2 regions of the Streptococcus sp. CF8_Ac1-9 genome follow, and region 1 is predicted to be linked to the other one. Evidence: predicted binding sites of a transcription regulator. Region 1 holds the regulator's gene; the other holds the start of a gene.
The links. The regulator HrcA, encoded in region 1, represses chaperone genes, less so after heat shock. The targets are predictions, from matches to a motif close to TTAGCACTCNNNNNNNNNGAGTGCTAA.
Positions count from the first base shown of each region.

Region 2: the regulator HrcA is predicted to act here: its motif matches at 1,212-1,238, upstream of groES (co-chaperone GroES).

Region 1 covers NZ_JANCOY010000003.1:216,462-219,882, forward strand. The annotation lists gene NML76_RS06925 (histidine phosphatase family protein) at 1-175, shown strand, start outside; gene NML76_RS06930 (M15 family metallopeptidase) at 165-938, shown strand; gene hrcA (heat-inducible transcriptional repressor HrcA) at 1,107-2,141, shown strand; gene grpE (nucleotide exchange factor GrpE) at 2,166-2,690, shown strand; gene NML76_RS06945 (hypothetical protein) at 2,701-2,928, shown strand; gene dnaK (molecular chaperone DnaK) at 3,172-3,421, shown strand, end outside.
Region 2 covers NZ_JANCOY010000003.1:65,958-69,378, reverse strand. The annotation lists gene groL (chaperonin GroEL) at 1-886, opposite strand, end outside; gene groES (co-chaperone GroES) at 908-1,189, opposite strand; gene NML76_RS06240 (hypothetical protein) at 1,319-1,612, opposite strand; gene NML76_RS06235 (PTS system mannose/fructose/sorbose family transporter subunit IID) at 1,712-2,566, opposite strand; gene NML76_RS06230 (PTS sugar transporter subunit IIC) at 2,550-3,392, opposite strand.

The DNA.
Region 1 (3,421 bases):
GATTACGACCTTGATTTATCTCATCGATCCAAAAGCGGTCGAAGAATTGGTCTTGGACAACGGAAGCGTGACGGTTTTGGCCTATGAAGATGGTGCCTTTCATATTGAAAAGATTGGGGATATGTCCTATCGTAAGGTTGGAGCAAAACTTCTAGAGGGTAGCTATGACGAATAAGTATAGACGCGCAAGAAAAAAACGTAAGAAATGGTGGCCTTACCTATTGAGTTTCTTTCTTCTTGTGGTCCTTGGATCAGGAATTGGTGTTTACTTAGCGAAGCCAAACTTGTTTTCAGGGCTTCAGTTTTGGAAGGCTAAAAAAACAGCTGTAACGACTCCCTCTTCTTCTAAGAAAAAGGAAGAAAAATCAGATTTGCCAGCCGTTTCGACAAAAGACTGGCAGTTGATCTTGGTCAATCGTGATAATGTGAAGCCTGAGCTGAACCCACAATTAACAGATGTGGATGCTATCAAAGTGGATAGTCGGATTGTAGAACCAACTCGTCAATTTTTAGAAGCAGCTCGCAAAATTGCCCCAGAAGAAACCTTGATATCAGGCTATCGAAGTGTGGCCGAGCAAACAGAGCTCTATAATGAGCGTGTTGCGCAACTAGAGGCTAGCGGCCTTTCGCACGAAGAAGCTGAAAAGCAGGTGCAGACCCAGGTACAGGTCCCTGGTGCGAGTGAACACCAGACAGGACTTGCCATTGATATGAGTGTCGAAGCTGGCCAAAGTGATGAGTTGGGCATGCAGCTGGCTGCCATCGCACCGCAATATGGCTTTGTGCTTCGCTACCCAGATGGGAAGAGCAACATCACGGGTGTGAATTTTGAGAATTGGCATTTCCGTTATGTTGGCGTAGAAAATGCTCAGTATATGGCCAAGCATCAGCTAGTATTGGAAGAATATATTCAGCTATTGAAAAAAGCTGGCAAATAAGAGGAGATTCACTTCTCTAGGTCTTAAGAATGATTTTTAGCACTCTTGAAAAAAGAGTGCTAATTTTTTGGATTTTTCTCTTGACTTTCTTTTGGATGGGTGTATAATAGAATCAAGGTTTAGCACTTGAGTGTTTAGAGTGCTAAAAAATGAAAGAGAGGTGAGGTCATGGTTACAGAACGTCAAAATGAGATTCTCAATCTTGTTGTCGATATCTTTACCAAGACCCACGAACCAGTCGGTTCAAAAGCGTTACAAGATGTGATTCAATCCAGTAGTGCGACCATTCGAAACGACATGGCTGCCCTCGAAAAACAAGGCTTATTAGAAAAGGCCCACACTTCGAGTGGCCGCATGCCTAGCCGAGCTGGTTTTCAATATTTTGTTCAAAACTCGCTTGATCTAGAGTTGATTGATGAACAGGATGTCTACCAGGTGGTGAAAGCCTTTGATTTCGAAGCCTTTAAGTTAGACGATATCTTGGATGCAACGGCCAAGTTACTAGCCCAGATGACGGGTTACACTGCAGTGATTCAGGATGTTGAACCGACACGTCAGCGCTTGACTGGTTTTGAGACTGTTCCATTATCCAATCACGATGCCTTAGCAGTTCTGACCTTGGATGAATCAAAGCCTGTCACCGTCCAGTTTGCCATTCCAAAGAATTTCTTAACCAGTGACTTGGAAATCTTCCATCAGCTGGTTCAAGAGCGTTTCATTGGAAATACAGTCTTGGATATCCACTACCGCTTGCGGACGGAGATTCCACAGATTGTACAGCGCTATTTCAAGACGACAGACAATGTGCTGGATCTCTTTGATTACGTCTTCTCGCAACTATTTCAAGAACTGGTCTTTGTAGAAGGAAAGGTTTCATCCTTAACCTACGCCGATCTTCAGACCTATCAGTTCTTAGATAATCCCCAACACGTAGCTCTCGAGTTGCGAGGGGGAATGCCAGAAGACCAAATGACCCAGATCCTGGTTGCAGAATCCCAAGAGAAGGCCTTGAAAAATGTGACGGTCATTAGTCACAAGTTCCTAGTGCCTTATCGTGGGATGGCCCTCATGCATGTGATCGGTCCCGTAGAGATGGATTACAGGCGTGTGATTAGCCTGGTCAATGTCATCGGACGGGTACTGGTTATGAAGTTGACGGATTACTACCGTTACCTCAACAGCAACCATTATGAAGTAAATTAAGACCAAATGAAAGGGGTGTATGCCTTGACAGAAGATATCAAAAAAGAAGACGTGAAAGAAGAGGAAGTTGTCCAAGCAACTGAAGAAGTTGTAGAGGAAAGCAACCAACCTTCTGAGTTAGAAGAAGCACAAGCGCGTGCCGAGGAATTTGAAAACAAGTACCTTCGTGCTCATGCAGAAATGCAAAACATTCAGCGCCGTGCCAATGAAGAACGTCAACAATTACAAAAATACCGTAGCCAAGATTTGGCAAAAGCGATCTTACCATCACTGGACAACCTCGAACGTGCCCTTGCCGTCGAAGGATTGACAGATGATGTGAAGAAGGGCTTGGAAATGGTCCAAGAAAGTTTGGTACATGCTCTGAAAGAAGAAGGAATCGAAGAAATTCCAGCGGATGGAGCCTTTGACCATAACTACCACATGGCCATCCAAACCTTACCTGCAGATGACGAACATCCAGCAGACACCATCGCACAAGTCTTCCAAAAAGGCTACAAACTCCATGACCGCATCCTAAGACCGGCTATGGTAGTGGTATATAATTAGGAGGTAAGATATGTTAGATATTTTTGAAAAAAATAAGAAGCAAAATGAAGAATATCGTAAAACTGCACAACGTTATTACCAAGGAAAAAATATCTGTGATGAATGTGGTGGAACTGTGAATGTCTCTGTGTATATGGATGATTATGCTAATAGAGATGATGAATGGCTGGCTTGTCCTCATTGTGGGCATCAAGCTTATATTAGAACAAGTGGGATTGCTAGAGCAGAAAAAGGCTAGTTCCCTCTTGTCCGAAACGACACTAAACTATGAAAGAAAGATTAACATTGGATCGGTTTTGCCAATAGTGAGCGAAGCGAACCAAAGGCGATACTCTTCGCCGTGGCGGCATCTTCGCAAACTTTGAGACCTTAGGCTCAAAGTTTAGTCAAAGAGATTGACGAAGTCAAGCTCTGACGGCGTCGCCACTTAAGAAGAGTATCAAAAAGAAAAAAAGAAGATAAAACTTAAGGAGAAAAACATATGTCTAAAATTATCGGTATTGACTTAGGTACAACAAACTCAGCAGTAGCAGTTCTTGAAGGAACTGAATCAAAAATCATCGCGAACCCAGAAGGAAACCGTACAACTCCATCTGTAGTTTCTTTCAAAAACGGTGAAATCATCGTTGGTGATGCCGCAAAACGTCAAGCAGTCACAAACCCAGATACCATCATCTCTATCAAATCTAAGATGGGTACTTCTGAAAAAGTTTCTGCTAACGGTAAAGAAT
Region 2 (3,421 bases), 150 kb from region 1:
CACCAGTCAAGATGGCAATGTCTTCTAGCATGGCTTTGCGGCGATCTCCAAATCCTGGTGCCTTGACAGCTACGACATTAAAGGTACCGCGGATCTTGTTCAAGACAAGTGTTGGAAGAGCTTCGCCATCGACATCATCTGCGATGATCAAGAGTGGACGGTTGCTTTGAAGAATGCTTTCCAACAATGGCAAGATTTCTTGGATATTTGAAATCTTCTTGTCAGTGATCAAAATGTATGGATTTTCAAGGTCTGCCACCATTTTTTCATTATCAGTGACCATGTATTGTGAAAGGTAACCACGGTCAAACTGCATGCCTTCAACGACTTCCAGTTCTGTTTCCATTCCACGTGACTCTTCAATCGTGATAACCCCATCTTTGCCAACTTTTTCCATGGCTTCAGAGATGTACTCACCGACTTTTTCAGAACGAGAAGACACAGCAGCTACTTGAGCAATGGCTTCCTTGCTCGATACTGGGATCGCATTGTTTTTCAAAGCTTCTACTGCTGTTGCAACAGCGGTCTCAATCCCACGGCGGATGCCAATTGGGTTAGCTCCTGCAGTGACGTTTTTGATTCCTTCACGGACGATGGCTTGAGTCAAAACAGTTGCGGTCGTTGTACCGTCACCTGCGATATCATTAGTCTTAGAAGCCACTTCTGACACCAATTTGGCACCCATATTTTCAAAATGATCTTCCAATTCGATTTCTTTTGCGATAGTTACCCCATCATTTGTGATCAAGGGTGAACCAAATGATTTTTCAAGAACAACATTGCGTCCTTTAGGGCCCAACGTAACTTTCACTGTATCTGCTAAGACATCGACACCACGGACCATTGCAGAACGTGCATCAGATGAAAATTTAATATCTTTTGCCATTTCTCTTACCTCTTTCTTCTCTTACTCTACAATTGCAAGAATGTTTGATGTTCCAACGATGGTGTAGGTTTCTTCCCCATCTTTCACTTCAATTCCTGCATGGCTTTCAACCAAAACGTGGTCTCCTGCTTTTACAGCTGGAGCAATGAGTTCGCCACTTAGGGTACGCACACCTTCACCAACGGCCACTACTTCAGCTGTTTTTGTATCAGCCTTGCTCGCACCTGCGAGGACAAAACCTCCAACAGTCTGTTCTTTTTCTTCTACTTTTAAGACCACACGGTCTCCTAATGGTTTTAACATGTTCATTCCTCCATACGTGTTTTTAGCACTCTCTATACGTAAGTGCTAACTTATGTTTCTATTGTATCACTTGGTCAGAAATAGTCAAGAAAAAAACACCTCAAAAATAAATGAGATGTTTCTAAAATATCAATTTAAAATTGTCAATTTTTGATTGAAATCATCGATCACTTTTTGAAGATTGATCCGCCCGCGGTAGATGCCATATCCAAAAACAATCATGCCTAAAATTCCAACCAAGGCTAGTAAAATCCCGAGGATCAAGAGTGGGAGGAAACTTTTGTGAAAGAGATAGATCAATACCACACCAATACTGGCAATGATAAAGAGTAAGCTGAACCAACGACCAAGGTTTTCAAGCATGTGGCGTTGGTACTTGATTTCTGTTTCATATCCATTGACAAGTTCTTGTTTTGTAACCATGGGATTCCTCCTGATAAAAATTGAGAATGAAGTGCAAGTAAAGGAGGTCAGTCCACTTCATTCTCAAAAACTCCTACTAGCAAATTTGTTTTTTTTACCTTAGTATTTAAGATGTGGGTCAAAGATACCAAGGGCAACACCGATCAAAGCCACTACAACGAGAAGTAACATGACTTTGTTTGGTGAAATTTTTTTCTTAGACATCAACCACCAGCAAAGAGTGATGAAGGCTGCTGTCAAGAGACCTGGATAAACACCATCGATCTTTTCTTGGATGTTCAAGAAGACTTTTCCTTCAGAATTCTTGAATTGAAGGGCTGTTGTAACAGATACCCAAGTAGCTGCTACGGCACCGATAACCATACCACCGACAACGCTGATCGCTTTACGAAGAGCTTGTCCTTTTGGTCCTACAAGGAATTCAACGGCTTTATCCCCTAATTGGTAACCTTTGAAGAAGGCAAAGCGCATACCAAAGTAGACTAAGAGGTTCCATACGACGATGTAGAAGAGAGCACCAGCGACGTTACCACCTTTAGAAAGACCAAGGGCAATCCCTAAGAGAACTGGGATCAAGGTACCAACAACCAATGAGTCACCAATACCAGCGATTGGTCCCATCAAACCGGCACGCATACCGTTGATGGTTTCGCCATCCACTGCATCTCCGTTTGCACGCGCTTCTTCCAAACCAGCTGTGATCCCTACAACAAGAGATCCAAGTTGTGGTTCAGTGTTGAAGAAGGCCGTATAGGTTTGCATAGCATCCTTTTGTTCTTCTTTTGTGTCATACATTTCTTCTACGATTGGAAGCATAGAAGTCAAGTACCCGAAGGTTTGCATATGTTCTTGAGAGAAACAAGTCAAATGACCATAATACCAATGATGGAATGCTTTTGCTAATGTTTTCTTTGAAATTTTCTTTCTATCAGCCATTTTAAATATCCTCCTCATCATCGTCTTGGTCCACCACTCCGGCTGGAGCAGCTTTCATCGATTTGATCACTTCAAGTTCATAGTAGATTACTGCAAAGATTAATGAAACAACGGCACTGGATACCAAGTTCAATCCGAGAGATTTTGCCAAGGTAAATCCAACAAAGAATGGAATGAAGTCAGTTGCTTCTGTAACAATTTGTTTCAACAAGATGGCAATACCGACACATGGGAGAAGAGCACCGACTGTAAAGAGGGCTTTCATCCAGTAACCATCCATAGGAAGGTATTGTTTCATCAAATCAACCATGTTTTCACCGTATTTGGTGATAATCATTGTTGGAAGGAAAGAGAAGAGGAAGTGAGAGATCCAAGGGTAAACCCAGTCAACTGCGTAGAGTTTTTTGAAGTTTCCTTCTTCAACGGCTTTCCAACCGATGTGTTGCCATACCAAGTTCATAGTAGCGGTACCGTAGAAAAGAACTGTACCGATTGTCCCAACGGCTGCACCGATTGGAGCTGCAGCTGCGGCGATTCCAGCTTCATCTGTGATGTTGTTGGCATGCACAAACAAGATAGCAAGAGGAACACCGATGTAAGAGATGGCACGCACATCGGCAGATACGGTACCACCAGGTGTTACCAAGGCGATATAAACGACTTGAAGGGCAACCCCGACCATAATACCAGTTGTCACATCTCCAAGAATTAAACCTGAAATCAACCCACCGATCAAAGGACGACCGAGTGTATAGTTCCCGATACTGGAACCTCCCATACCAGGCATTGAAGACAAGCTGGCGAAAATACCAAGCAAGATTGCTTGAATCCATGAAATTGTCATAACAAACGCTCCTTTTGTTTGTAAATTTA